One region of the Bacillus halotolerans genome, then DNA from elsewhere that is predicted to be linked to it. Evidence: riboswitches for the same ligand, from Rfam matches in the RefSeq annotation. Region 1 holds a riboswitch; the other holds the start of a gene.

Region 1 (5,439 bases):
GATCTCCGTCATATACCACAATATGCTCTGATTCGTTTTCTAGCTCATCAATTTCTTCTTCAGCTGGTACGTTTTGTTCTTTGACAAAGACTTCTTTTCTTACATAAAATGCATCTTTCATTTGTTCTTCATTTTTTGCGATAACTGCTTCCAATCGTTTATTCTCCTCCGCCTAACAGGAACGTTTCATATACCGTCCACGAACCGTTTTCCAATTGATACAGCAGATGAAAACGGTCAACAATTTCTTCATGAGATACTTCCTGCATTTTTAACTGCCCTAATACATCCGAATGCTCATCGTCGGAAAGGTTTTGGCCGACCGTCACATGCGGAACAAAATTGTATTCCTGATTACCGGCTAATACACCGGTGTAAAGTTTTTCATTCAGTGTTTTTAATTCTTCCGTCGGTTCTGCTTTAATGTAAATGACATTATTGACAGGCGCAAAAGAACTGTATTTGGTCATTTTGAGAACAATTGGATGAGATTCTTTAGCGATTTCTCTCAATTGTGATACCAATTCACCGGCTTCCTCTTCTGTAAATTCAAATGAAGATCTCAGCGTCAAATGAGGCGGGATCAGGGAATAGCTCGGATCATAGCGCTTTCTGTAAGAGTTCGCGAGATCTTGCAGTTTTTTTGATGGAAATAAAACAATTCCGTATTTCATAGTATGTCCCTCCTGAAAATAAAGTATGTTAGAGCATTTTTTTCAGAGCCGGCGTAATGAGCGGCTGCCAGTATGTCCACTTGTGGTCTCCGTCAAATGGCTCAAAATAATAATCGGAAAGCTTTTCCTCCAAAAGCTTTTTCAGCTCCTGATTCGGTTCTGTGAAGTCCAAAATATTGCCGTCTGTCGTATGGACGTCTGTTTCTTTTGTTCCGATTTGGTGATAAAGAGAGAGGTGTTTAATGTCGTCTGACTGTTTCACGGCTTTTAATACATGTTGATCTACATAGGGAGACTGCATGATGATGTTACCAAACATATTCGGATAATCAAGCGCTGTCATAAGAGAAACGGTCGCTCCGAGAGAATCACCGATCAGTGTCCGCCCGTAGCCGACTTGGTACGTCGGAAATTCATGGTCCGCAAAAGGAACTAGCTCGTGGGCAATAAATCGTTTATATGCCGAAAACTTAGAACCTTCCGGATGATAGGTTTTTCTGCGTTCTTTTACATCCTTGTAAGGAACACCGATAATAATGCATCGGTCTATTTCTCTTTTGGACAGCAATTCCTCCACTTGTCTGCCGATTCTCCCCAGCCTGAAATAATCGTGGCCGTCCTGCGCGATAATAAGATGATATTTATAAAGAGGGGAGTAGTTTGACGGCAGATAAACGAGTACTGTCATTTCCTCGTTAAGCTCTTTTGAAAAGAGCTTCTTTTCTTGAACTGTGCCGTTTTTCGGTGCCATAATACATTCCTCCAGGACATCACTAGACTTTCTTGCGTTTGAAATTATTGTACCATGAATTATTAGAAATTTCTCTCTTTAAACAGTTCGGTGCCCGAAGAAAAAAGTATTGAAATAAACTGCAAATTGCGCTAATATAAAACAATCAGAAAATTGAAATCGATATTTCTTATCGTGAGAGGTGGAGGGACTGGCCCTTAGAAACCTCAGCAACCGGCTTGTTTTGCATACGTGCAAAGCGCCAAGGTGCTAAATCCAGCAAGCGTACTATGCTTGGAAGATAAGAAGAAGCGTTAAACCCCTTCTTCTTATGAAGAAGGGGTTTTTATTTTGAAAAGGGAAGGTGTCAGCTATATGTCACAGCACGTTGAAACGAAATTAGCCCAAATCGGAAACCGAAGCGACGAAGTAACGGGAACAGTGAGTCCCCCTATTTATTTATCAACAGCATACCGCCACAGAGGGATCGGCGAATCGACCGGATTTGATTATGTTCGGACAAAAAACCCGACACGCCAGCTTGTTGAGGACGCGATTGCCAGTTTAGAAAACGGAGCGAGAGGGCTTGCCTTCAGTTCGGGAATGGCAGCGATTCAAACGATTATGGCACTGTTTAAAAGCGGGGATGAACTGATCGTTTCATCGGATTTGTATGGGGGCACGTACCGTCTGTTTGAAAATGAATGGAAAAAATACGGCTTGACCTTTTATTATGATGATTTCAGCGATGAGGACTGTTTACGCTCCAAGATTACACCAAATACAAAAGCGGTGTTTGTGGAAACACCGACAAATCCGCTGATGCAGGAGGCGGACATTGAAAAGATCGCTCGGATTTCAAAAGAGCACGATCTTCTGGTGATTGTTGACAACACATTTTATACACCGGTTTTGCAGCGTCCGCTTGAGCTTGGAGCCGACATTGTCATTCACAGCGCAACCAAATATTTAGGCGGGCATAACGATCTGCTTGCGGGGCTTGTTGTTGTCAAGGATGAACAGCTTGGAGAAGAAATGTTTCAGCATCAAAACGCCATCGGCGCCGTCTTGCCTCCGTTTGACTCATGGCTTTTGATGAGAGGAATGAAGACGCTCAGTCTCAGAATGCGCCAGCATCAGGCGAACGCGCAAGAGCTTACGGCCTTTTTAGAGAAGCAAGAAGAAATCAAGGATGTGCTTTACCCGGGAAAAGGAGGCATGCTGTCCTTCCGTCTGCAAAAAGAAGAGTGGGTGAATCCATTTCTAAAAGCACTGAAAACGATTTGCTTTGCAGAAAGCCTCGGCGGGGTGGAGAGCTTTATTACATACCCTGCCACACAGACGCACATGGATATTCCTGAAGAAATCCGTATCGCAAACGGTGTCTGCAATCGTCTGCTGCGTTTTTCAGTCGGAATTGAACATGCGGAAGATTTAAAAGAGGACCTAAAACAGGCGTTATGTCAGGTCAAAGAGGGAGCTGTTTCATTTGAGTAATCACAATTGGACGCTGGAAACCCAGCTCGTGCACAATCCATTTAAAACAGACGGTGCAACCGGGGCGGTCAGTGTACCGATCCAGCACGCATCGACCTTCCATCAATCTTCATTTGAAGAATTTGGCGCATATGATTACAGCCGCTCAGGCACGCCGACAAGAACAGCTCTCGAAGAAACAATTGCCGCACTGGAAGGCGGAACGAGAGGGTTTGCTTTCAGTTCAGGCATGGCTGCGATCTCAACAGCATTTTTACTTCTCTCACAGGGCGATCACGTTCTTGTGACAGAAGATGTATACGGCGGAACCTTCCGCATGGTGACAGAGGTTTTGACCCGTTTTGGCATTGAGCACACGTTTGTTGATATGACGGATATCAACGAAGTGGCGCGGAATATCCAGCCAAACACAAAGGTCATTTATATGGAGACACCGTCAAATCCGACACTTGGAATTACTGATATTAAAGCGGTTGTCCAGCTTGCAAAAGAAAACGGCTGTCTGACCTTTCTGGATAATACTTTCATGACACCGGCACTGCAGCGTCCGCTTGATCTCGGCGTGGATATCGTGCTTCACAGCGCAACAAAATTCCTGAGCGGACACAGCGATGTGCTGTCAGGACTGGCTGCTGTCAAGGATGAAGAACTTGGGAAGCAGCTGTATAAGCTGCAAAACTCGTTCGGCGCCGTCCTTGGCGTGCAAGATTGCTGGCTCGTGTTGCGCGGCTTAAAAACATTGCAGGTCCGTTTAGAAAAAGCGAGCCAAACAGCGCAGCGGCTTGCGGAATTTTTCCAGAAGCATCCGGCGGTGAAACGCGTGTATTATCCGGGGCTGTCTGATCATCCGGGGGCCCAAACCCATAAAAGTCAGTCGATGGGAGCGGGTGCTGTGCTTTCTTTTGAGCTTGAAAGCAAAAAGGCCGTTAAGAAATTAGTAGAGAATGTATCACTTCCGGTCTTTGCTGTGAGCCTTGGCGCCGTCGAATCGATTTTGTCCTATCCGGCAACGATGTCTCACGCGGCAATGCCTAAGGAAGAGCGTGAAAAACGCGGCATCACAGACGGCCTGCTCCGTCTAAGTGTGGGAGTCGAACATGCAGATGATTTAGAACGTGATTTCGAACAAGCGCTGAAAGAAATTGCGCCCGTAGCTGCGCGTTAAAAAAGAAGCCGGGCGATATCCCGGCTTCTTTTTTATTTTTCATCATCAGGATTCAGAATCGCCAGTACTTGATGATCCTCCCATTTTCCATTGATTTTCACGTTTTTTCGGGCAATACCCTCTTTATGAAATCCCGCTTTTTCTAATACGCGCATGGACCCCAGATTGCGAGGCATGACACCGGCTTCAATGCGATGCAGTTTCAAATCGTGAAACGCATAATCAACAATCAGTCTGACCGCCTCTGTCATAAGGCCCTTTCCGTTATGGGCTTTATCTAAAAAGTATCCAATAAACGCGCATTGCAGCGCTCCGCGGATGATTTGGAAAAGGGAAACCGTCCCGATTAATGTATGGTCTTTATTTGTGAAGATGCCGAAGTGATACTCTTGGTCATTTACCAGCCTTTGCTGATATTGTTCGATCCTTTTTCTCTGCCCTTCAATCGTATAGTAATCGTCTGCGCGAATCATGGAGAACTGTTCAAAAAATGCCCGGTTTTCGCTTTGCAGCCGAAGATTCTCTTCAGCATCTTCTGTTTCTAAAGGTCTTATATAAATGGTATGTCCTTTTAACATACAGTGATCTCTCCGTTTCTCTTACATAGTATTCTGAGGAAAGTGTGAAAATCCTTTTTATAAAAAGGAAGAAAACCAATTTCCCATAAAGGTGCCAACATAATTGCCGATCAAGTAGCCGAGTGTGCCGACCAGCATAATCGGTGCAACAAGCTCCCGCCATCCTTTGGCAATCGCCATCGCAGCTGCTGTCGTAGGGCCGCCGACTGTGGCGTTTACGGCAAGCAGAATTTCCTCAAGGCGCACGCGGAACAATTTACCGACAGCTAAGGAAACCGCTAAATTGCTGATGGCGATGATAAAGACAAATAAGAGAATAAGAGGCGCATTTGTGATGATTAACCGGAGATCTGCAGGAATGCCAATCACCACAAAAAACAAATAAATCAAGTAGGTGCCAAGCTCCTGAGATCCATTGAGCCTTTCAAAAAAACGAGGGAACAGAAAGATGATAAGAACGGATAAAGACGTAAGCACGAGGTACTGATCGCCAAGCGTCCCGGTCAAAAGGGGGTGAGAGAACGTAATTTTGAAATAGCCGGAAACCTTACCGCTTACCGCAACAAGAGCAAAAGCAGCTCCAGCGTTAAAGGCAATGTCCTTTAATGAAATGTCTTTCCGCTTCCAATAGCTTTCCGCGCTGTTACCACTGTTTCCTTCCGCTTTTGCCTGATCTTCAAACGGCATCGCATAATGCCGGCGAAACCATTTGAGTGCGGGAATGCTGATTAAAATAAAAAACAACAGCGCCATCATAAAGTTATCTGCCACAACCGTTGCCGACACATATTCGCC
Region 2 (5,439 bases), 1.5 Mb from region 1:
AACCGCCTTCAGCTGTCCAAGTGGACTGGAAGTTGCCGCGGCAAATATGCATGGTAATGGTCATATCATCCGGACGGTCGGCAATTGCGTCATTGATCGACTTCGCAAACAGCTGGCGAAGCTCGTCAGGCGTTGTTCCGAATGCTTCCACTTGTTTCAAGCCTTTTTCAGATAAGAAAACAGCCCATGCTGTATCATCAAGCTGGAGGTAACGGCAGCCTCTGTCATAAAACGCTTGAATCGCTTTTTTATACGCTTTTGATACATCATGCTGGAAAAGAGCATAATCGTTTTTGTATGCATCCTTTTCCAATCTGCCGCGGAAAAAGAGCATATTCGGACTTGGAATTGTCATTTTTGGCGTTGCATCACCAGCGATGCCATGTAAAAATGAGTAATCTTCGAGCATTGGGTGATTTGAGAAATCAATATCGCCTGTTACTTTGATGCCGCGTGCTTTTGTCTGCACATTATGGAACTGAATACCCTGTTCAGGTATAAACGGCTCAACGCCATCCAGATTTTCAAGGAAATCAAAATGCCACCACGCTCTGCGGAATTCCCCGTCTGTCACGACGTTCAGGCCGGTTTCTTTTTGTTTTTCCACAATGCGGATGATTTCATCGTTTTCAATCTGGCGAAGCTGTTCGGCAGTGATTTCGCCGGCCGCCTTTTGCCGCCGCGCTTTTTTGACGGGCTCAGATCTCAGCAGGCTTCCGACTTGATCCGCGCGAAACGGCGTTTTTTTTCTCTGAAGCGATTGTTTTTGTTCTGCGGGTGTTGTTTGCTGTGACATGTTGTTCATTCCTTCTTTCCATTCGAATATAAAAAAGCTCTTCCTTTGGATAAGGAAGAGCTTGCGTGAACAATCTCAACCTTATCTTCTAGAGCAAAAATCTGCTCTAAAGGATTTAGCACCATTCTGTTAAACAGCGGTTGCCGGGTATCGCAGGGCCAGTCCCTCCACCTCTCTTGATAAGGAAAACCTTTTTATGAAATTTTCTGATAGTATCTATTATTCACACATTTCTCTTTTCTGTCAATGATAGATTATTTCCACACATCATTGGCAATGTCGACCACATGACGGAGCTTCGCCCACTGCTGCTCCTCAGTCAAAAGGTTTCCTTCTTCTGTTGAAGCGAAACCGCACTGCGGGCTCAAGCAAAGCTGATCTAAGCTGACAAAGCGCGCAGCTTCGCTGATTCGGCGTTTGACATCCTCTGGGTCCTCAAGTTCTCCGTATTTGGATGTAATCAAGCCTAAGACAATCTGCAGATCCTTGCGTTTGACAAAACGAAGCGGGTCAAAGTTTCCGGAGCGGTCATCATCGTATTCCAGGAACAAGCCGTCAAGGTCTAAACCGTCAAGAATCGTTTCCGCTACAGCGTCGTAGCCTCCAGATGCCGCCCAAGTTGAACGGAAGTTGCCGCGGCAAATGTGCATCGTGACCGTTAAGTCGTCAGGACGGTCCGCCACTGCATCGTTAATCGTTTTGGCAAACAACGCAGGCAATGTTTCCGGATCACCGCCGAGGGCTCGGACAACCTCTCTGCCTTTTTCTTCAAAGAAGAGAGACCATGACGTATCATCGAGCTGAAGATAGCGGCAGCCCGCATCATAGAAAGCGTTAATCGCTTTTTTGTACGCCTGGGCCAGATCATGAAAATATTCCTCCTGATCGGGATATACGCCTTGATCAGCTTTTTCACCGAAAAACAGCATATTCGGACTTGGAATTGTCAGTTTTGCTGTCGCATCTCCGGCAATGCTGTGTAAAAATTGATAATCGGCAAGCGCCGGATGGCTGGTGAAATCCAGTTTTCCCGTCACCTTAATGCTGCGGGCTTTTGTTTTCGCGTTATGGAACTGAATTCCTTCAGCCGGGATGAACGGTTCCACTCCGTCGAGCCCTTCCAGGAAATCGTAATGCCACCACGAACGGCGGAACTCTCCGTCGGTTACAACGTTTAGGCCGATTTCCTTTTGCTTTTCGACAATGCGGGTGATTTCTTTATTTTCAATATCACGAAGCTGTTCTGCCGTGATCTCGCCGGCCGCTTGTTTTTGCCGCGCCTCTTTTACTGGGGTGGATCGTAATAAACTGCCGACATGATCGGCGCGGAAAGGGGCTTTCTTTTGTTTTTCTGATTTCTGTGCTGCAAGGTTTACTTGTTGAGCCATATCATTCGCCTCTTTTCTAAAATGTTTGCTGCATGAAAAAAGCTCTTCCTTTGTGTAAGGAAGAGCTTGAACGATCAAATCTCTGCCTCATCTGCAAGAACGCGATGTTCTTAAGGATTTAGCACCATTCTGTGTAAAACAGCGGTTGCCGGGTATCATAGGGCCAGTCCCTCCACCTCTCTTGATAAGGTAAATCTTCTTATTGGATTTTCAATTATCTTAATATTAGTATTTTTGCATGAATTGTCAACAGTTTTTTAGAAAATTGACTTATCTTCACCGTCATACAATACCATATCCAGCACAATCGCGATGGCTGTGCAAATCAGCATTCCAATCTGGAGGCGATACGTATCACCCCAGCTGAGCCGCTTTTTGCTGATAGACATCCGCACATTCTGGCTGTAAATGTGAAAAGCATCTTTAAACGAAAAGATCCGTTGTTTCATCAATCATTCGATCATTACTGAAGTCTCCTTTTGTTTGGATAGGTTCCAGGAATAACGAAAAGGCTGCATGTATCTGCAGCCTTTTCATTTTATATGGTATGTCTTAGGAAAGATGCATCCGGCGTTTTTGGCGGATGGCGTCAAGGTCGATTAGGTTATTATGATGAGGAACGGGTGCAGGAAGAGGGCTTGTCTTTTGCGGTTTTCGTCTATTGTCTTTGCTGAATGAAAAGAGAAGATAGCCACATAATGCGATGATAATAAATAGGATCATTTTACATACCTCCCAAAAAAAGTTTTGGTATTCTCTATTGTACGGATAAAACGTCTAAAAGTATTCAAAAAATTCTAAATCAACTAATAATAAATGCGTATCCCTCAAAAATCCTTTTCTCCGATGACCTGAAAATAGTCTTGCATTAAGCCGGTGTTTTTCCTTTTGATTGGTTCTATAGTTACTATCGACGTTAAAATGAATTCCTTTATATAACTTTTAACCTAAATTTCCGTAATTCAAATTAACTATATATGGATAATGTGTTCTTCTTTGTTTGATGTATACCCTATTTTGAGGAATTGAACACAAAAAACCCAAATTACGGAGCATTTGGGCGGAAAATTGGAATGGTTGGCTGATTTGAGGGGAGTCCGGCGAAGGGTCAGAAAAAGCGTTTAAACATTCTTCTTATTTTTTTAAATGGGTTTGATCGTTTTGTTTGCATTTTGAGCGGGCGGGAAATCATCCATTTTTTGAACAGGCTTTTTGCGGCAATTGTGTTCTTCATCTTTGCATTTCCTCCTCATCCGTTGATAGTTGTTTTACGGACAGAGCTTTTAAAATGTTTCATTTTCACGCAAAAAAACCAGTCCTTTTTTGGACTGGTTTCTCAGCTTACGCCTGTTCTTCAAACAGCTTTGCAATCTCAACGATGACATTTACGGCTTTGACCATGTTGTCGGCTGAGATGTATTCAAATTTGCCGTGGAAGTTTTCCCCGCCGGTAAAGATGTTCGGCGTTGGGAGTCCCATATAGGAAAGCTGCGAACCGTCCGTGCCGCCGCGGATCGGAGAGATTTTCGGTTCGATGCCGAGGTTTTCCATCGCTTGTTTGGCAATGTTGACAATTTCGATGACAGGCTCAATTTTTTCTCTCATGTTGTAGTATTGATCGTTCATATCAAGCTGAATGCGATTTTGTCCGTATTCGTTCTGGAGCTCTTCAACGATGCGCTGCATGGTTTCTTTTCTGTTTTGGAAGATGTTTTTGTCAAAGTCTCTGATAATGTAGTGGAGTTTGGTCTCTTCTACATCTCCCTGAATGGAAAGCAGGTGATAGAAGCCTTCGTAGCCCTCTGTATACTCAGGTGCCTCATCTGCCGGCAGCATGCTGTTCAGCTTCATTGCGATCTTCGCAGAGTTGACCATTTTGCCCTTTGCCGTGCCGGGATGTACATTGTTGCCTTTGATCGTGATTTTCGCCGCGGCAGCATTGAAGCTTTCATATTCAAGCTCACCGAGCGGGCCGCCGTCAACGGTATAGGCAAAGGAGGCATTGAATCGCCCAACATCAAATTTGTGCGGGCCTCTGCCGATTTCTTCATCAGGTGTAAATGCAACTCTGATGGTGCCGTGCTTGATTTCAGGATGTTTGATGAGATAATCCATGGCTGTCATGATTTCGGCGATGCCAGCCTTATTGTCAGCGCCGAGAAGGGTTGTACCGTCTGTGGTGATCAGGGTGTGGCCTTTGTAGCCCGACAGTTCAGGGAATTGATCAGGCGATAGGATGACCTGCAGCTTTTCGTTGAGCGTGATGTCTTTTCCATCGTAGCTTTCAACGATTTGCGGATTCACATTTTTGCCGGTAAAGTCTGTGGCGGTGTCGACGTGGGCAAGAAAGCCGATCGTCGGCACGTCTTTGTCAGTATTGGAAGGAAGGGTCGCCATGACATAGCCGTTTTCATCAATGGCTGCGTCTTCCATGCCGATTGACTTTAATTCCTCAACAAGCATGTTTCCTAACGTCAATTGGCCGGGTGTGGAAGGGCAGGTGTCGACTGATTCATCGGACTGCGTGTCGACTTTTACGTATGTAGTAAACCGTTCAATGATGTCTTGTTTCATTTCCAATCATCTCCTTTGTTTTATTCTACCATGCCGGGATGAGAGATATCTATTTTACAATGCCGTTTCGAATGGCAAAAACGACTGCCTGAGTCCGGTCTTGGGCATTGCATTTTTGCAGAATTCGATGCACGTGGGTTTTGACGGTGCTTTCACTGACAAAAAGCTTTTCGGCAATATCCTCATTTCTCAAGCCATAGGCCATTTGCTGAAGAACCTCAAGCTCTCTTTTGGTAAATGGCTCTGCCAGCTCTTCAGCATGAGGCTGTTGCTTTGCGCGGAATGTCTCAGTGATGATTTTAGCGGCTGTGACTGTGCGGAAAATCGCTTTGCCTCTGAAGGCAGCCGAATGGCGTCTATCAGTTCTTCAGGAAGCGTGTCCTTCAGCAGGTAACCGACTGCGCCTGCAGTTTCCCGGGCTTTACAGTTCTTTCCCGGTACATCGATATAATAATAAGAATAAATACAATAAAAATATATGGGCAGTTCTATAAAAAATAAAAGGGCATATTCTCGCTGAAAGATCTATCAAATTAATCGCAAGGGTTTAAGATGAAATATGAAAAAACCATTAATAAACGATTAAACTTCTTAAAAATGGATGTAGCCCGGTTCTAAACACTATATAATAAAATCAGGTCATTTTTTAGGAGGGTTTACATCATGGCAATACTTGTTACA

What was found. Region 1 has a riboswitch for S-adenosylmethionine ahead of metI (cystathionine gamma-synthase/O-acetylhomoserine thiolyase). Riboswitches for the same ligand answer to the same signal wherever they lie in the genome.
Region 2: linked by a shared signal. The riboswitch ahead of DIC78_RS11455 (5-methyltetrahydropteroyltriglutamate--homocysteine S-methyltransferase) and the one ahead of metI (cystathionine gamma-synthase/O-acetylhomoserine thiolyase) in region 1 are both predicted to bind S-adenosylmethionine.

Annotation. Positions count from the first base shown of each region.
Region 1 covers NZ_CP029364.1:727,669-733,107, reverse strand. The annotation lists gene DIC78_RS03635 (GNAT family N-acetyltransferase) at 1-154, opposite strand, end outside; gene DIC78_RS03630 (YjcG family protein) at 159-674, opposite strand; gene DIC78_RS03625 (esterase family protein) at 703-1,425, opposite strand; SAM riboswitch class I at 1,592-1,712, shown strand; gene metI (cystathionine gamma-synthase/O-acetylhomoserine thiolyase) at 1,780-2,901, shown strand; gene metC (cystathionine beta-lyase) at 2,894-4,066, shown strand; gene DIC78_RS03610 (GNAT family N-acetyltransferase) at 4,099-4,644, opposite strand; gene DIC78_RS03605 (DUF819 family protein) at 4,702-5,439, opposite strand, start outside.
Region 2 covers NZ_CP029364.1:2,240,814-2,246,252, forward strand. The annotation lists gene DIC78_RS11450 (5-methyltetrahydropteroyltriglutamate--homocysteine S-methyltransferase) at 1-796, opposite strand, end outside; SAM riboswitch class I at 875-982, opposite strand; gene DIC78_RS11455 (5-methyltetrahydropteroyltriglutamate--homocysteine S-methyltransferase) at 1,051-2,184, opposite strand; SAM riboswitch class I at 2,269-2,375, opposite strand; partial or broken gene DIC78_RS11460 (LURP-one-related/scramblase family protein) at 2,442-2,585, opposite strand; partial or broken gene DIC78_RS21870 (hypothetical protein) at 2,737-3,015, opposite strand; gene DIC78_RS22000 (hypothetical protein) at 3,293-3,418, opposite strand; gene pepT (peptidase T) at 3,526-4,758, opposite strand; partial or broken gene DIC78_RS11470 (response regulator transcription factor) at 4,808-5,166, opposite strand; partial or broken gene DIC78_RS11475 (DUF1453 domain-containing protein) at 5,166-5,234, opposite strand; gene galE (UDP-glucose 4-epimerase GalE) at 5,422-5,439, shown strand, end outside.